Regions from separate parts of the Streptomyces sp. NPDC033178 genome, predicted to be linked through region 2. Evidence: riboswitches for the same ligand, from Rfam matches in the RefSeq annotation. Region 2 holds a riboswitch; each other region holds the start of a gene.
What was found. A riboswitch is a leader RNA that binds a small molecule or an ion and turns the genes downstream of it on or off. The one in region 2 is predicted to bind cyclic di-AMP.
Positions count from the first base shown of each region.

Region 1 (5,848 bases), on a different contig from region 2:
CGTCATCCTGGCCCTGGTCCGCAGACAGACCGGCACCGAGGGCTTCCTGGTGGGCCTGGGCCTCGCCGTACTGCCCGTCCCGCTCCTCGTCGCCGCGTTCCGCTGGCTCGACCGGGTGGAACCGGGCCCCTGGCGGAACCTTCTCTTCTCCTTCGCCTGGGGAGCCTGCGCCGCCGCGCTGATAGCCATCGTCGCGAACAGCTTCGCGACGAGATGGATAGCGACGGCGACGGCGGACCCGTCCAGCGCCGACACACTGGGCGCGACGGTCATAGCGCCGATAGTCGAGGAGTCGGCGAAGGCGGCCGCGGTCTTACTCGTCTTCCTGTTCCGCAGGCGGGAGTTCACGGGAATCCTCGACGGCGTGGTGATAGCCGGCGTCACGGCGACCGGCTTCGCGTTCACCGAGAACATCCTCTACCTCGGCACGGCGTTCGGCACGGACCAGCTCAGCGGCGGCAGCGGCATCGCCTCCGTCACGGCGGCGACCTTCTTCGTACGCGTGATCATGTCGCCGTTCGCGCACCCGCTGTTCACCGTGCTCACAGGCATCGGCTTCGGCATCGCGGCGCTCTCCGCGGACCGCCACCAGGTCCGCCGCGTACTGCTCCCGATCATCGGGCTGCTGCTCGCGATGGGCATGCACGCGATGTGGAACGGCTCGTCGACGTTCGGCGAGTACGGCTTCTTCGCGGTCTACGCGGCCTTCATGGTCCCGGCCTTCGGCCTGCTGACCTGGCTGGTCATCTGGACCCGCCAGCGCGAGCTGGGCACGATCCGCTCCGAACTGCCCGCGTACGCGATGGCGGGCTGGCTCACGGCCCCCGAGCCGTTCGTCCTCGGCTCGATGAAGGCACGGCGGCTGGCCCGCGAGTACGCCACGCACCACGGCGGACGCGCGGCGGGCAGGACGGTCGCGGAGTACGAGGCGTACGCGACGTCGCTGGCGTTCCTGCGCCACCGGGGCCGCAAGGGCCGCGCGGGCGCCGACTTCGTCGTACGGGAACGGGAGCTGCTCCACGAACTGTGGACGCGCCGCGAACCGGCCCGCCCGGCTCTCCTGTACGCGGCCCGGGCGACGGCTCCGGCACCGGTGGCACCGCAGTGGCAGGGTTACGGCCACCCGGCACCGACGCCGTACACATACACGTACAACCCGTACCGCTCCTAGTGAGCGCGGCCCCACAACGCGACGCGACCCCAAAGACGCAACCGCAGCCCTCCCACGCCGGCCCGCCCCGACCTCAGCCGGAAGCCGAGGTCAGCCTCCCCAACTCCGCATCCGTGAGGACGAGTTCGGCCACACCCAGCAACGCCGGAAGCTGCTCCACCGTACGAGCGCTCGCGATGGGTGCGACGACGGTCGGCCGGGAGGCCAGCCAGGCCAGAGCCACGGTGGCGACCTCGGCCCCGCGCTCCCGCGCGACCTCGTCGAGCGCGGCCAGCACCCGCTGCCCCCGCTCCGACTCCAGATGCGCGCCCGCCGACCCGGCCCGGGCGCTGTCGACCACGGCACCCGCCCGGTACTTGCCGGTGAGGAAGCCCGAGGCGAGCGAGGAGTAGGGGACGACGGCCAGACCGGCCCGGGAGGCGACATCCCGGAGCGGGCCCTCGTACGAGTCGCGGGAGACGAGGTTGTACCGGGGCTGCAGCGCGACGTACCGCGCGAGGCCCTCGCGGTCGGAGAGGTCGAGGGACTCCTGAAGCCGCTCGGGGGAGAGGTTGGACGCGGCGATCGCGCGCACTTTACCGGCACGGACGAGCTCGTCCAGGGCCGTGAGGATCTCCTCGACCGGCACGGACGGGTCGTCGAAGTGGGTGTAGTACAGGTCGATGTAGTCCGTCTTCAGCCGCCGCAGTGACGCGTCGGCCGCGGCCTTGATGTTCACCCCGGACAGACCCTTGTACCGGGGGTGCGCACCGACCTTGGTGGCGACGACGACGTCGGCGCGGTTGCCGCGCGCGGCGAGCCAGTCGCCCAGGACGGTCTCCGACTCACCGCCCTCGTTGCCCGGCACCCAGGCCGAGTAGGTGTCGGCGGTGTCGACGAAGTTCCCGCCCGCGGCGGTGTACGCGTCGAGCACGGCGAAGGACTGCGCCTCGTCGGCGGTCCAGCCGAAGACGTTGCCGCCGAGGGACAGCGGGAAGACCTCGAGGTCGGACGAACCCAGCTTGCGGAGAGAAGTCATGGGTGGGTCAACGGCCGTACCGGACGGCCGTATTCCGCACCCGGGAACCTCTCGGGCCCGCCTCACGCTTCAGGCCCGCCTTACAGGTCGGGCCCGCCTCACGCTTCAGGCCCGCCCTACGGGGTGAGCCCCTTGCCGCGCAGCCACGCCATCGGGTCGATGCCGTCGCCGCCGCTGGTGTGGACCTCCAGGTGGAGGTGCGCCCCGGTGACGTTGCCGGTCGCGCCCACGCGGCCGATGATGTCGCCGGTGGCCACCTTCTGCCCGACGCTGACACCGATCGACGACTGGTGCGCGTACCAGACCTCCGTACCGTCGTCGAGCGTGAGGACCGTGCGGTAGCCGTACGAGCCGTTCCAGCCGGCCTCGGTGATCGTGCCGCTGTGAACGGCCTTGATCGGGGTACCCGTGGGAGCGGCGAAGTCCAGACCCGTGTGCTGGCCGGACGACCACAGCGCACCGGACTGCCCGAAGGTGGAGGTGATCGTGTACGAGGAGGTGGGCAGCGTGAACTGCTTGGCGAGCTCGGCGAGGCGCGCGGCCTCGGCCTTCTCCTTGGCCTCCTGGTCCGCCTTCTTCTTGGCGGCGGCGACCTTGGCCTCGGCGGCGTCCCGCTCCTTGGCGGCCAGCGTGGCGGCCTTCTTGGCGGCAGCGGCCTCGGCGGCCTCCTGGGCCTCGCGGTCCACCTGGTCCTGCTGCTGCTCGGCCTGGAGCATGATGCGGGCGCGCAGGGCCTCACCCGCGTCCGAGTTGCCCTGCTCGGCGTCGGCGGTCGTGAGGCCGACGGCGGTGATCGGGGTGCTGGAGCCCTCGGGGGCGTCGTCGTCCGAGAACGGCGAGCCGACGTTCGGCAGGTCGGGGATCGAGATCGACACCGGAGGCTTGCCGGTCTGCGCGGTGGCCATGCCACCCGCACCGACGGCGGCTATGACACCGACGCCCAGAACGGTCGAGCTACGGGCGAGTCCTCCGCCGCGCTGCTTGGAGACACGGTGCCGACCGCGGACGGGAAGGACGGTCTCCGCGCTGGGATTCCAGACCTCCCACGTCTCCTCGTCCTTACGAGCGCCGTAGGCGAAGGTGTCGGGCTTCTTGTCACCCGAGGACTCACCCGTCAACTCATTCGGCACGAACGAGGGTGTGGGGGCAGGCCGGTTGGACGCCACGTAGGCGCACTCCTTTCCTTCCTTCTCGCCTACCGGGTTAGCTGACGGGTTCGGAGCAGGAAGGTCTCCTACGCGCGTCAACCGCGGTGCGCTACACCGCGAAGACGTGCGATTCACCCCAAGTGATGGTTCCCCGGTTCCCTTGCGGAATTCGGCGCGTGCGCACGGAGCCGACTCTTGTGACGGCTGGGACGACCGCGCTGCGTTATCGAACGTTAATAGACCCGGGCACCGGATTCCAAGCTGTTCCTGATGATCGTTAAGCCTCTTGGCCTGGACTTACAGGTCATGAGCGGGGTAAATCGGGCGAGTTGATCGCCATTCAGGAACGGGAGTCTTGTTGATGGTGTGTCAGTTGTTGAGCGGAGGGATGCCGTTCGACTACCAGCAGTGATATGGGCCGCCGAGAGAGCGACGCATCTCACGCCCGCCGCACCCACGACCGCCGTGCAATCAGCACTCCCGCTCCCTCAGGACCGCCGCGCTCTCCCGACTGCCGCGCCCTCATGGCCGCCGCACCGCGAGCAGTGCCATGTCGTCGGCGGCCCCGCCCCCGGTGTGCCGCAGGACGTCGTCCAGTACCGCGGCGAGCAACTCGTCGGGCCCGGCGAAGACCCGCCCGGACAGATGCCGCGCCGGATCGAAGAAGACTCCTCGCCGGTCCCGAGCCTCGGACAGCCCGTCCGTGTGGAAGAGCAGCATGGTCCCACCCGGGAAGGCCTCCTCCTGCGCGCGGTCGGGCCAGGTCCCCAATTCCCCCGTCCCGAGCGGCAGCGCGGGCTCCGGCGCGGCGAGCGTACGTACCTCTCCGTCGCCGTACAGCAGAAGAGGCCCGGGGTGGCCGCGGTTCACGAGGCGTACGACCGGGGTGCCGTGCGGGATCTCGGCGAGCACGGCGGTGGTGAAGTCCTCGAGGACCGCGATGGTGTCGCGCCGGACACCTTCGCGCGCGAGCGCCCGCTCCAGCCGCTGCGCGACCGCCTCCAGGCTCGCCTCCTGTTCGGCGGCCTCCCGGAAGGCACCGATGAGTACGGCGACGACGGCGACCGCTCCCATGCCCTTGCCCCGTACGTCGCCCACGAGGAGCCGTACGCCGTGCGGGGTGTCCTGCACGGCGTACAGGTCGCCCCCGATGAACGCGCCCTCCTGCGCGGCCTCGTACCGTGCCGCGATCTCCAGGCCGCCGATCCGCGCCGCCGGTTCGGGCAGTACGGCCCACTGGGCGGCCTCCGCGACCTCGCGGGCGGTGGCGAGGCGCGCGTTGCCGCGGACCACGAGCCGGTTGATGCCGACGGCGAGCGCGGCGGCCGTGGCCACGGTGAGGACCTCGGTGACCGCGCCCGCGTCGAAGGCGAACCTGAGGTGCACGATTCCCATGCCCACGGTCGCCGCGATTCCCGTCCACACGGTGGCGCCGAGCGAGAAGAGGGCTGCGGCGATGAGCACCGCGGCCGTGAAGAAGGGAGCCGCGGTGAAGTCCTGCGGGGTGAGGAGGTCGTAGCAGACGCCCGCGGCGATCAGCAGCGCCGGCAGCACGCGGACGAGCGTGCGCTGGTACGAGGCGGTCCTCTCCACGGGCTCGACGCGCTCCGGCTCCTGCTCCTCCACCTGTCCAGGCTTCCGGGAGCGGGGACGGCGTGCGAGCGGGCGAGGACCGGGCGGGTGAGGACACCTGCCCGAACACCCGGGGAAGCACCTGAGGAGATGTACGGGAAACACCTGAGGCCGGAATCCTTGATCGGATTCCGGCCTCGGGCCTTCAGTAGCGGGGACAGGATTTGAACCTGCGACCTCTGGGTTATGAGCCCAGCGAGCTACCGAGCTGCTCCACCCCGCGTCGTTAAGACCACTGTACGCCATTCGCGGGACCCAAAGCACACGCGTTGATGTCGCCTGCGCTTCACCGGAGGTTTTGACACGAAATGTACTGATCGGCGGTACGGGTCGGCCGTACCGGCGGGAAACGGGCAGGTCGGCGACACCGGTCCGCCCGGCCCGTCAGCCGAGATGGCGGTTGGGGGCCTTCGCGTCGGCCTCGTACTCCGGCAGCACCAGGACGTCGGCGCCGGCCGCGGCCAGCAGCCCGCTGCCGTCCGCGCCCGCCACGAAGGTGTCCGGCTCCCGCCAGGCGGTCACGACCCTCCGTACGCCCGCGTCGAGGATCAGCCGGGCACAGGGCGCGGGCCGGGACGCGCGGCGGGCGCACGGCTCCAGGCTGCTGTAGACGGTGGCGGTCGCGAGCCGCGGGTCTCCCGGCCCGATCTTGGCGAGGGCGGCCTCCTCGGCATGGGACACGGGGTCGGACTCGCGGGAGTACCCGCGGGCCAGCTCCGTACCGTCGGCCGCGACGACGACCGCGCCCACGCTGAACGCGGTCCGCGAGGGCGGACACTCGGCGGCCAGTTCGCAGGCGAGCGCCAGCCAGCGGTGGTCGGCGGCGGAGGGTACGGTCCCGGTGCCGGGCGCGGTGGGGACGTACCGCATGAGGACGAC
Region 1 covers NZ_JBVIPT010000004.1:21,105-26,952, forward strand. The annotation lists gene ACZ5VQ_RS10710 (PrsW family intramembrane metalloprotease) at 1-1,171, shown strand, start outside; gene ACZ5VQ_RS10715 (aldo/keto reductase) at 1,245-2,189, opposite strand; gene ACZ5VQ_RS10720 (M23 family metallopeptidase) at 2,306-3,355, opposite strand; cyclic di-AMP (ydaO/yuaA leader) riboswitch at 3,367-3,522, opposite strand; gene ACZ5VQ_RS10725 (PP2C family protein-serine/threonine phosphatase) at 3,860-4,963, opposite strand; tRNA gene ACZ5VQ_RS10730 (tRNA-Met) at 5,119-5,192, opposite strand; gene ACZ5VQ_RS10735 (dihydrofolate reductase family protein) at 5,354-5,848, opposite strand, start outside.
Region 1: it holds a riboswitch for cyclic di-AMP, as region 2 does, so the genes downstream of both, ACZ5VQ_RS10720 (M23 family metallopeptidase) here and ACZ5VQ_RS40045 (M23 family metallopeptidase) in region 2, are expected to answer to the same signal.

Region 2 (5,848 bases):
GGCCACGACGGCAAGCCCGCCCCGCGTGACGGCGCGCTGCCCGAGACCATCGGCGAGCAGCTGCGCGAGGTCGTCGAGGAGGAGGTCCCGGCCCGTGCGCTGATGGCCGCCTACCGGCTTCCGGAGGACGGCACGCGCGCGTGCGACGCGGCGGACCTGGCCCTGACCGTGCTCGGCGGCGGCGAGTCGTCCCGGCTCTACAACCGGCTCGTACGCCGTGACCGCACCGCCGTCGCGGCCGGGTTCGGCCTGCTGCGCCTCGCGGGAGCACCCTCCCTGGGGTGGCTCGACGTGAAGACGTCCGGCGACGTCGAGGTGCCGGTGATCGAGACCGCCGTCGACGAGGAGCTCGCCCGGTTCGCCGAGGAGGGCCCCACGGCCGAGGAAATGGACCGCGCCCAGGCCCAGTTGGAGCGCGAGTGGCTGGACCGCCTCGGTACGGTCGCGGGCCGCGCCGACGAACTGTGCCGGTACGCGGTGCTGTTCGGCGACCCGCAGCTCGCCCTGACGGCCGTCCAGCGCGTCCTCGACGTCACGGCCGAGGAGGTCCAGGAGGTCGCCAAGGCCCGTCTGCGCCCCGACAACCGCGCGGTGCTGGTCTACGAGCCGACCGTCGCCGAAGAGGCCCAAGAGACCGACGCCGCTGACGACACCGACGAGGAGGCGGCCAAGTGACCGAGCTCGCCACGATGGAATTCCACCCGCAGCCCCAGGCCGGCGAGGCCAGGCCCTGGGCCTTCCCGGCCCCCGAGCGAGGCGCGCTCGACAACGGCCTGACCCTGCTGCGCTGCCACCGCCCCGGCCAGCAGGTCGTCGCCGTCGAAATCCTCCTGGCGGCCCCGCTGGAGGCCGAGCCGCAGGGTCTGGACGGCATTGCCACGATCATGGCGCGTGCCTTCACCGAGGGAACCGACAAGCACTCCGCCGAGGAGTTCGCCGCCGAGCTGGAGCGCTGCGGCGCCACCCTCGACGCGCACGCCGACCACCCCGGCGTACGGATCAGCCTCGAAGTCCCCGTCTCCCGGCTCCCCAAGGCGCTCGGTCTGCTCGCCGACGCCCTCAGGGCACCCGCCTTCGAGGACAGCGAGATCGAGCGGCTGGTGCGCAACCGGCTCGACGAGATCCCGCACGAGACCGCCAATCCGGCCCGCCGCGCCGCCAAGGAGCTCTCCAGGCAGCTCTTCCCGGCGACCTCGCGCATGTCGCGGCCGCGCCAGGGCACCGAGGAGACGGTCACCGCGATCGACTCGGCGGGCGTCCGCGCCTTCTACGAGAAGCACGTCCGCCCCGCCACCGCGACCGCCGTGGTGGTCGGCGACCTCACCGGCGTCGACCTCGACGCGCTGCTCGGGGACACGCTCGGCGCCTGGACGGGATCGCAGGCCGATGCCCGCCCCATTCCGCCGGTGACCGCCGACGACACCGGCCGCGTGATCATCGTCGACCGTCCCGGAGCCGTCCAGACGCAGCTGCTCATCGGCCGCGTCGGCGCCGACCGGCACGACCGCGTGTGGCCCGCCCAGGTGCTCGGCACGTACTGCCTCGGCGGCACCCTCACCTCGCGCCTGGACCGCGTTCTGCGTGAGGAAAAGGGATACACCTACGGTGTGCGGGCGTTCGGCCAGGTGCTGCGCTCCGCGCCGGACGGGACGGGCGCCGCGATGCTCGCCATCAGCGGCTCCGTGGACACCCCGAACACCGGCCCGGCGCTCGACGACCTCTGGAAGGTGCTGCGCACCCTCGCGGCCGAGGGCCTCACCGACGCCGAGCGCGACATCGCCGTGCAGAACCTCGTGGGTGTGGCGCCGCTGAAGTACGAGACGGCCGCCGCCGTCGCGGGCACCCTCGCCGACCAGGTCGAGCAGTACCTGCCGGACGACTTCCAGGCGACGTTGTACCAACAGCTCGCCGCGACGGGCACCGTGGAGGCCACCGCGGCCGCCGTGAGCGCCTTCCCGGTGGACCGTCTGGTGACCGTCCTCGTCGGTGACGCCTCGCAGATCGAGGAGCCGGTCCGAGCCCTCGGAATCGGCGAAGTCAGCGTCGTGACAGCGGAGTAGAACGCGGAGTGGAACAGCGCCACTCCGTGGGAGAACCCAGGTGACTGAAGAGTCGCCTGGGTTCTCCTTTTGCCCGGACTTCGGCCCCGACCAGTGAGTTGTCCGTATTGGTAGGGAGGTTGCCTGTCTGCCCTGTGGCATGCGCTACAAAACCCTTGATCCGTTTGTTGATTGAAAGACGCCCCGCTTAGCGTCGGTCCGGCTGTTCGTCAGGCAGTGCGCCGCGCCCGCGGCACCGGACAGTCATCGCCGAGTCCCCGTACGGCGCGAGCCAGGGGAGCCGGGGACCCATATGTAGTCCCTGGGGTGAATCGGACGCCCTTCCCGAAGGGGGTCCGTAGGAGACCTTCCTGCTCCGAACCCGTCAGCTAACCCGGTAGGCGAGAAGGAAGGAAAGGACCAGCCACTTCATGGCGTTCACTCGCGCCGCCGGGAAGCACCGTCGTCCCAGCCGTATGAAGCGCACGACCAACCGGACCGTCGGCGTCGCCGCACTCGCCACCACCGGTGTCGTCGGCACCCTGGCTGCTCCCGCACTCGCCGCCGAGAGCCCGGCCGAGCAGACCCTGACCCAGGCGATCACCATCGGCGACTCGGTCGCCGACCAGATCGACGCCCAGGCCGCCGCCCAGCAGCAGGCCGCCGACGAGACCGCCGCCCGCGAGAAGGCCGAGGCCGCCGCCAAGGAGCGCGCCAAGGAAGCCGCGGAGAAGGCCAAGAAGGAGCGCGAGGTCAAGGCCCGAGCCGCCCGCGCGGCCGAGCGCGAGCGGCTGCTGAAGTCGTACACCGCGCCCATCTCCGGCTCGTACGTCTCCACCGGCTACAAGGCCGGTGGCGCCGTCTGGTCCTCCGGCAGCCACACCGGCATCGACTTCCACGCCGCCAGCGGCACCGCCGTGCACGCGGTGGGCGCCGGCACCGTCGTGGAGGCCGGCTGGGGCGGCTCGTACGGCAACGAGGTCGTCATCAAGATGAACGACGGCACCTACACGCAGTACGGGCACATGTCGTCCCTCGGTGTCTCGGTCGGCCAGACGGTCACCCCGGGCCAGCAGATAGGCCTCTCCGGGGCGACCGGCAACGTCACCGGTGCGCACCTGCACTTCGAGGCGCGGACGAGCGCGGAGTACGGTTCGGACATCGACCCGCTCGGATACCTGCGCCAGCACGGCGTGAACGTCTGACGGCTGGCGACAGCCCTCCCACGCGACGCCCTCCCGCGCGGACAGCCGCTCCACGCGGGAGCTCTCCCGCGCAGACACCTCTCCCGAAGGCCCCGGCTCACCGAGCCGGGGCCTTCGCGCGGTCCTGATCACTTCCTGATGGCTTCTCGACCACTTCCCGACCGACTTCGCACCGGACGACTGCCTGTTCAGAAGCGAGGTGTGTCCAAAAAATATCCACGGATTCCGGTCCGCCATCGGAATTTCCCGCTCTCTGCAATAGAGTCACCGAACAAGCGTCAATCGACCGCGTTTCGCGGGGGTTAAGGCGGAGGTCCGGTCATGCGTATTCCCGCGCACTCGGTATGCACGGCGATCCGTGACGACATCGTCGCGGGTGTCTACGAGCGCGGCGGCCGGCTCACCGAAGAACTGCTCGCGCGCCGGTACGGCGTCTCGCGGGTCCCCGTGCGGGAGGCTCTGCGCACGCTGGAGGCGGAGGGATTCGTCGTCACGCGCAGGCACGCGGGCGCGTGCGTCGCGGAACCCACCGAGCAGGAGGCCGCCGACCTCCTGGAGATGCGCATGCTGCTGGAGCCGCTGGGTGCCGCGCGCGCCGCCCAGCGCCGCACCGAGGCGCACCTCAAGGTGCTGCGCGGCCTGGTCAGGCTGGGCCAGGAGCGGGCCAGGAGGGGCAATAGCGAGGATCTGCGCTCGCTCGGCGGCTGGTTCCACGAGACGCTCGCACAGGCGTCTGGAAGCCCCGCGCTGACCTCCACGCTCGCCCAGTTGCGGCACAAGATCGCCTGGATGTATTCGGTCGAGGCGCCCGCCCACCCCGCCGAGTCCTGGGCCGAGCACGGCGCCATCGTGGACGCCGTCGCGCGCGGCGACAACGACCGGGCCAGGGCGATCACGGCGTTGCACACCGAGCGGGCGATGGCCGCGCACCGGCTGCGCTTTCCCGGCGGCGGTGACCGCGCGGAGCGTGTGAGGACTTCGCAACATCCCGTAAACACGGCGGGCCTGCGGCATTAACAGTGGCGCCGTATACAAAGAGAGTTATTCGCAGGGGTCTATTTCTGCTGCCCCTTTTTTTCACGTGCCGGGAATTTCCGCGGACGTGATTCCCGCATGCGCGGAACCGGATGAGCGGAACTCGGTGCGCGGGGCATGTGAAAAAGCCGGGACGGTGCCGACGGCGAGGCGGAAAGCCGCGCACCGGCGTGATGTACGGACAAAACGGCGGCGAGGTCACGGGAAACGGCGGTGTCAGGGGCGGGCAAAGCGCCGCTCGCCGCGCAGACGGAAACGGCGGAGCCGCGTCACCCGGTACAGGTGGACGCGGCTCCGCCGCACGTGGTCCGCGAGATCAGACGGTCTCGGGAAGCTCCTCAAGGCCCTCGGCGACCAGCTTCGCCAGGCGGTCGAGCGCGGCGTCCGCGCCCTCAGCGTCGGAGGCCAGGACGATTTCCTCGCCGCCCTGGGCGCCCAGGCCGAGAACCGCGAGCATCGAGGCGGCGTTGACGGGGTTGCCGTCGGCCTTGGCGATCGTCACGGGGACGCCGGAGGCCGTGGCGGCCCGGACGAAGATGGAGGCGGGACGGGCGTGAAGGCCCTCGGCCCAGCCGACGTTGACGCGGCGCTCAGCCATGTGATGCTGCCCTTCAGATGTCTCACGGTTGTCTAGACCATTGTTCCATATCGTGAAGCGTGCCCCGGGCGGGTGCGGATTCCGGGCCCGAGGCGGCTTCGGTCCCCCAAGACTGCCTCGCGCCCCTGCCGGACGCGAGCCCGCCGTCGCCGGGACGTGAACCGCTGGGGCGTGACCCCCTGGACCACGACCCCGGGACGCGTACCGGCACGTACCGACGCGCGCCCGGGACATGAACCCCCGCGACCAGGACCGGCCGTTGTCGGACCCGAGTCGTACTCTGGGGCCCATGCAGACCTCGCCGGACCGGCACGAGTACCCCGCTCACTGGGAGGCCGACGTCGTGCTGCGCGACGGCGGCACCGCGCGCATCCGGCCGATCACGGCCGACGACGCCGACCGCCTGGTCAGCTTCTACGAGCAGGTGTCCGACGAGTCGAAGTACTACCGCTTCTTCGCGCCGTATCCGCGCCTGTCCGCCAAGGACGTCCACCGCTTCACGCACCACGACTTTGTGGACCGGGTGGGACTCGCGGCCACGGTCGGCGGCGAGTTCATCGCCACCGTACGCTACGACCGCATCAACGCCGACGGCCTCCCCGCCTCGTCCCCCGCGGACGAGGCCGAGGTCGCCTTCCTCGTGCAGGACGCCCACCAGGGCCGCGGTGTGGCGTCGGCCCTGCTGGAGCACATCGCGGCCGTCGCCCGTGAGCGCGACATCCGCCGCTTCGCCGCCGAGGTGCTGCCCGCCAACAACAAGATGATCAAGGTGTTCACGGACGCCGGGTACCAGCAGAAGCGCCACTTCGAGGACGGCGTCGTACGCCTGGAGTTCGACCTGGAGCCCACCGACCGCTCGCTCGCCGTGCAGCGCGCGCGGGAGCAGCGGGCGGAGGGACGCTCCGTGGCCAGGCTCCTCGCGCCGGGCTCGGTCGCCGTCATCGGCGCGGGCCGCACACCCGGGGGAGTGG
Region 2 covers NZ_JBVIPT010000021.1:123,495-129,342, forward strand. The annotation lists gene ACZ5VQ_RS40035 (M16 family metallopeptidase) at 1-675, shown strand, start outside; gene ACZ5VQ_RS40040 (M16 family metallopeptidase) at 672-2,060, shown strand; cyclic di-AMP (ydaO/yuaA leader) riboswitch at 2,298-2,458, shown strand; gene ACZ5VQ_RS40045 (M23 family metallopeptidase) at 2,471-3,244, shown strand; gene ACZ5VQ_RS40050 (GntR family transcriptional regulator) at 3,566-4,261, shown strand; gene ACZ5VQ_RS40055 (HPr family phosphocarrier protein) at 4,596-4,877, opposite strand; gene ACZ5VQ_RS40060 (bifunctional acetate--CoA ligase family protein/GNAT family N-acetyltransferase) at 5,167-5,848, shown strand, end outside.

Region 3 (5,848 bases), on a different contig from region 2:
AATCGACGACAGTGCCGGAACCGGGGACAGTGCCGGAACCGGGGACTTCAGGGATACCGATCTCGCCGCCGCCGCGCTGGCCCGCGGCGTCAAGGTGCACCCGCTCTCCTGGCACCGTCAGCGGCCGGGCGGCCCGCGGGGGCTGCTGCTCGGCTACGCGGCGTCCTCGGTGTCGGCGATCGAGGAGGGGATCGCCGTACTGGGCGAGGCCGTTGCCCGCTGCTCGGCCGGTACCCGGGGTCCCAACACCCGCACGGCCCACCGATAGTGCCGTACGGCCTTCACCACGCCGATCAGACCGGTCAGCCAGAGGATGAAGCCGATCCCCATCACGAGCACCACGTCGCTGTAGGCGTCATGTCCGGGCTTCGCCTCCGCCACCCCCGCGAACGACGTCCACAGCCCGAACGCGCAGACGGTGAGCGAGGAGAGCAGCCAGAAGAGACTCAGGCCGGAGGAGCGCAGGCGGTCGTCGGTGGGCGGATGGCTGTCCAACCGCAGCCAGGCGTCGAGAAGTTGGCTGATATGGCGGTCCCGCCGGACGGCGAGGACGACGGCCACGACGGAGGGCGCCAGCGAGGCCAGACCGAGGACCGCGAAGAGCGGACCCAGGATGAACCCGGTGGGATCGCGCTGCTCCAGTTGCTGCAACGGCAGTACCAGCAGCGCCCAGCCGATGATCGCCGCGACCGCCAGCAGCCACAGCAGCAGCACCCGGTGCACCCCGAGACTACGTCTGCGCAACTCCTCCAACGCCCGCCCGCGGTCCGCCAGCAGCGCCGACCTGTCCGGCCAGCCGCTGGTGTACGCGGGCGGCGGCGGAGGTGGCAGCGTGGGGCCGGGCATCGAATCCTTCGGGAGGGCGACGGCGAACCAGGCGGAACGGGACGGAAGAGAGCGAGGCGGATGGGACCGGAGCGGATCGCGACCGTGCGGTGCGGCATGTCGAACAGTGCCACGCCGACGCTACCCCGCCGTAGTACCCATGCGATGCCCATCCAAGCCGGACCGATGCCCGAACGGCTTGAACTCCCCCGCTCTCTTCACTTAATCCCTGCCCGTAACCCCTGCCGGTTCGCCGGCCCGCTCACGCCACGCGCGTGGCCCCCGCGAACGGCATCTCGTCGATCGGCGCCACCCGCACCGGCGCCGACGGATTGGGCGCGTGGACCATCTGCCCGTTGCCCACGTACAGCCCCACATGGCTGATGCCCGAGTAGAAGAACACCAGGTCACCGGGGCGCAGTTCGGACCGCGACACACGCTGGCCCGCGTTGATCTGCGCGTACGTCGTGCGGGGCAGTTCGATCCCCGCGGCGCGGTACGCGGCCTGCATCAGCCCCGAGCAGTCGAAGGCATCGGGTCCGGTGGCGCCCCACACGTACGGGCTGCCGAGTTTCCCGTACGCGTATGAGATGGCGGTTGCCGCACGGGAGTTGGGGGCGGTGGCCGACGAACCGGCGCCGCCGCCCAGATCGCGCGGGCCCGCGGCGGAACGTGAGGCGCGGGCGGTGTCCGCGTCGTCGGCGCCGATGCGGGCCCGGTCCGCGTCCGACAGGCGCGACAGCAGATCCCGTGCCTCTCCCAGCTTCCCGGTGACGGTCGTCTTGTGCCGCTTCAGCTCCGCCTGCCGCTCCTTGAGCGAGGTGAGTTCGACATGGGCGGCCCCGCGCAGCTGCTCGATCTCGCGCAGCTGTCGGCGTACGCGCGACACCTTCGAGGCCTGCCTGCTGCCGGCCCGCTCGGCGAACGCGGCCCCTTCCAGGTACTGGTCGGGATCGGAGGAGAGCATGAGCCCGAGCGCGGGGTCGACGCCGCCGTCCCGGTACTGCGCGGCCGCCAGTGAACCGAGCGCGTCCCGCTCGGAGTTGAGCCGTTCCGTCCTGCGCGCTGCCTCGTCCTGCAGGGTGTTCAGGCGGCCCCGTGTCTTCGTCGACTTCTCCTTCGCCCCGTTGTACTTCTCGGTGGCGACCTCCGCCTCCTGGTACAACTTGTCGACCTTCGCCTTGACCTGAGCGGGAGTCAGCTCCGGGGCGGCGGTTCCCGTCCCCTCGAACCCGGTCGCGCTCGCCGCGCCCGCCAGCGCGATGGTGAAGGCGGTGCGGGCCGTACTGCCGCCGACTGAGCGCTGTCTCGGCTTGCGGTGCGCTGCCACGTGCGATCCACGTCCTTCCGTACGGCCGCCGAGGAGTTGGTGCGTCCCGCGGCGGCGGCCCTCAGGGGCCGGTTGCACGTCCGGCGGCGGCCCGCACAGGGGGAGCGGGCCGCCGCCGGACCTTTCTCGGCGGTGGTGTCCGGATGCCGCCCCTGACCCGGGCGGTGGTGGGGAGCCGGTCACCTGGTGAAGGACGCTAAACCTGGGACCGCGGCGGGGGTAACGGCATGTACGGAAGTGGTGGGACTCGGACATGAGCTGACCGGGTACGACCACGATCCGGACCCGGGGCCGCCGACTTGGCGTGGTGCGGTGACCGAAGCGCGGGTTGTGGGGAAACGGGCGGCGATCCGATGCTATGGGCTCCGCCGGGGTGTGGTGCGGGAGCTGCCAGGGGCCCGTGGGGCGGGCGGGGCCGGGCGTGTGGGTACGGCAGCGCGGGGTGCACAGGGCCGGCGGGGGCGGGTGTGCGAGGCCGGGGGCGGTGCGTGGTGGTGCGGAGGCGTTTGGTTAGTGTCCGGGCTCATGGACGTACTCATTCATGTCTTCGTCGCCCTGCACATCATCGGCATCGCGTCCCTCCTCGGCGGCTTTCTCACGCAGCTGAAGGCCATGAGTGACGGCACGGCCCGCTTCAGCCCCGCCATGCTCCACGGCGCGCTGACCATGCTGGTCACCGGCGCGATCCTGGTCGGCCTCAACCAGGCCGACGACCAGACCGTCAACAACATCAAGATCGGCGTGAAGCTCGCCCTGCTGGTCGTGATCCTCGGCCTCGTGTACGTGAAACGGGACGAGGAAAAGGTGGAGAACGGCCTGTTCGGCCTGGTGGGCGGCCTGACCACGGTGAACATCTTCATCGCGGTGCTCTGGACCTGAGCGGAAACAGGCTCCCATTTCCACTCAGGTCTGCGAAAAGCCCCTCACGCCGGGCGCACCACGCTGTGGATCGGCATGTAGTAGATCGACTCCTCGCGGACGTACGCCCCCGGCTTGGGCGCGTGGATCATCATTCCGTCGCCGATGTAGATGCCGACGTGGCTGATGTCGTCGTAGAAGAAGACGAGGTCACCGGGCTGGGCGCTGTTCACGGAGACCATCGTGCCGGCCTTGACCTGGTCCCAGGTGGTACGCGGGAGTGTGACGCCGGCGGCCTTCCAGGCGGCCTGGGTGAGCCCGGAGCAGTCGTACGAGCCGGGGCCGCTCGCGCCCCAGACGTACGGCTTGCCTGTCTGGGCGCGGGCGAAGGCGAGCGCCTTGTCGGCCTTGGCGGTGGAGGCGGCGGAGCCGGACCCGGAGGTCCCCGCGGCGCTCCCGGAGCCCATGGAGGTCCCGGCGCCCTGTGCCGCCTCCTGGCGCCGCCGCTCGGCGTCGGCCGCCTGCTGCCGGGCCAGCTCGTCCGCCTTGCGCTGGGCCTCTTCCTGCTTCTTCCGCTCGATCGCGGCGAGCCGCGCCTTCTCCTCGGCGGTCAGCTTCGAAAGGAGGTCGCGCGCGGTGGCGAGCTTCCGCTGGACGTCCGCCTTGGACGTCTTCAGCGAGCTCTGCGTCCTGGTCAGCGTCTCCAGGCTCTCGGACGCCTCCTGCCGCTTCTCCGTCGTGGTGGTCTGCTGCGTCACGTAGTCGTCGACGGACTGCTTCTGGCGGCTGGTCAACCGGTCCATCAGCTGGGTCTGGTCGAAGTAGTCCTGCGGGTTGTCCGCGAGGAGCAGGGAGGCGGTGTCGGGGGCGGCGGCCCCGGTGCGGTACTGCGCGGCGGCGAACGTACCGAGTTCCTCACGCGCGTCGTTGAGCTTCTCCGTGCGGCGCGCCACGTCGTCGAGCAGGGTGTCGACGCGCTTCTTCTGCTTGGTGGTCTTCTCCTTGGCCGCGTTGTACTTCTCGCCGGCCGTCTCCGCCTGGCGGTAGAGGTCGTCGACCTTCTTCTCGACTTCCTCAAGGCTGGGCCTGGGCTCCTCGGAGGGGGACGCGTTCGCCGTCTGGGAGAGGAGGGCCACCGAGGTCAGGGCCGCGGTGGCGATGGCCGGAGTCCGTATGCCCATGGGACTGGGGGGCCGGGACCTGCGGTGTGGCGCCACGAGGGCGTCTCCTTCCGTCATCCGCCTACCGAGTTAGCTGTCGGGTTCGGGCGGGTGCTCCGGAAGGTTTGCCCTACGGTCCGTTTCCCCGAAGGGAGTTGGACCGATTCACCCCAAGGTCGGTTGGGTCCCCGGCTCCGTCGGCCACGAGGGCCTGCCGGATTCGGCGGAGGCCGCTCGGCCCGGCGTGTTCGCCGGTGCGGGTCGTGCGGCCCACATAAAAGTTAGCCAATTCCTGTGGCCCCTGTGAAGTTTGATGCGCGATATGCCCGATACATTTTCGTGACCTTAGCCTTGGGCTCGACGCGCGGTAGCCAATTCGGATAGGTCTGGCCCGAGTTGTCCACTGGATGAAGCCCGGCCCACTGCAGCGCCCCTCCAGGGGCGCGGGGAACTGCGCACGCCAACCACAGCCGACCCGCACCCACGACACGGCGCTCCCGAATCCCAGCCGAAGCCGCAGCTCGACCACCTGATCACGGACCGCTGCAAACCCCCACCGGAGGGTGACGAAACCGAGGCGAGCAGCCACAGAAACCCGCACCCCCGCGGAGCGACCCCGTCGAGTTTCCAGGGTGGCGGCGGGCTGTCAGTGGGGGCGCCTAGACTCGGAGAGCGATGAGCAGCCTCTTTGATGACAGCTTCCTGGCGGACCTCAAGCCCTCGCGGGCCCACGAGGAGGAGCCCCCGCCGCCCGAGGACGAGCCCCCGCCGCCGCCCGAGGACCAGGGGCAGGAGTCGGAGCCCGTTCCGGACGATTTGTTCGGCGGCCACTTCGACGTGCCGCCGAGCCGGGACGGGTACTACCGTGACGGCGCGCCCCGCCCGCACGTGGACCCGGCCGCGCTCCTGGACGGGCTGAACGAGAACCAGCGCGCGGCGGTGGTCCACCACGGTTCGCCGCTGCTCATCGTGGCCGGCGCGGGTTCCGGCAAGACCCGTGTGCTCACGCACCGGATCGCCCACCTGCTGGGCGAGCGCAGGGTGCACCCGGGCCAGATCCTCGCGATCACCTTCACGAACAAGGCCGCGGGCGAGATGAAGGAGCGCGTCGAGCAGCTCGTCGGCCCGCGCGCCAACGCGATGTGGGTGATGACCTTCCACAGCGCGTGTGTACGTATCCTGCGGCGCGAGTCGAAGCAGCTCGGCTTCACCTCCTCCTTCTCGATCTACGACGCCGCCGACAGCAAGCGCCTCATGGCCCTGGTCTGCCGTGACCTGGACCTCGACCCCAAGCGCTTCCCGCCCAAGTCGTTCAGCGCCAAGATCTCGAACCTGAAGAACGAGCTGATCGACGAGGAGGACTTCGCCGCCCAGGCCGCCGACGGCTTCGAGAAGACCCTCGCCCAGGCCTACGCGATGTACCAGTCACGCCTGCGCGAGGCGAACGCGCTGGACTTCGACGACCTGATCATGACGACGGTCAACCTCCTGCGCGCCTTCCCGGACGTCGCCGAGCACTACCGCCGCCGCTTCCGGCACGTCCTGGTCGACGAGTACCAGGACACGAACCACGCGCAGTACGCCCTCGTCCGGGAGCTCGTCGGCACCTCCGAGCACCCGGTCGACGTACCGCCGAGCGAGCACGACCTCCCGCCGGCCGAACTGTGCGTGGTGG
Region 3 covers NZ_JBVIPT010000002.1:14,030-19,877, forward strand. The annotation lists gene ACZ5VQ_RS04040 (aminotransferase-like domain-containing protein) at 1-268, shown strand, start outside; gene ACZ5VQ_RS04045 (hypothetical protein) at 154-846, opposite strand; gene ACZ5VQ_RS04050 (C40 family peptidase) at 1,088-2,155, opposite strand; gene ACZ5VQ_RS04055 (hypothetical protein) at 2,681-3,034, shown strand; gene ACZ5VQ_RS04060 (C40 family peptidase) at 3,079-4,230, opposite strand; cyclic di-AMP (ydaO/yuaA leader) riboswitch at 4,238-4,409, opposite strand; gene pcrA (DNA helicase PcrA) at 4,849-5,848, shown strand, end outside.
Region 3: it holds a riboswitch for cyclic di-AMP, as region 2 does, so the genes downstream of both, ACZ5VQ_RS04060 (C40 family peptidase) here and ACZ5VQ_RS40045 (M23 family metallopeptidase) in region 2, are expected to answer to the same signal.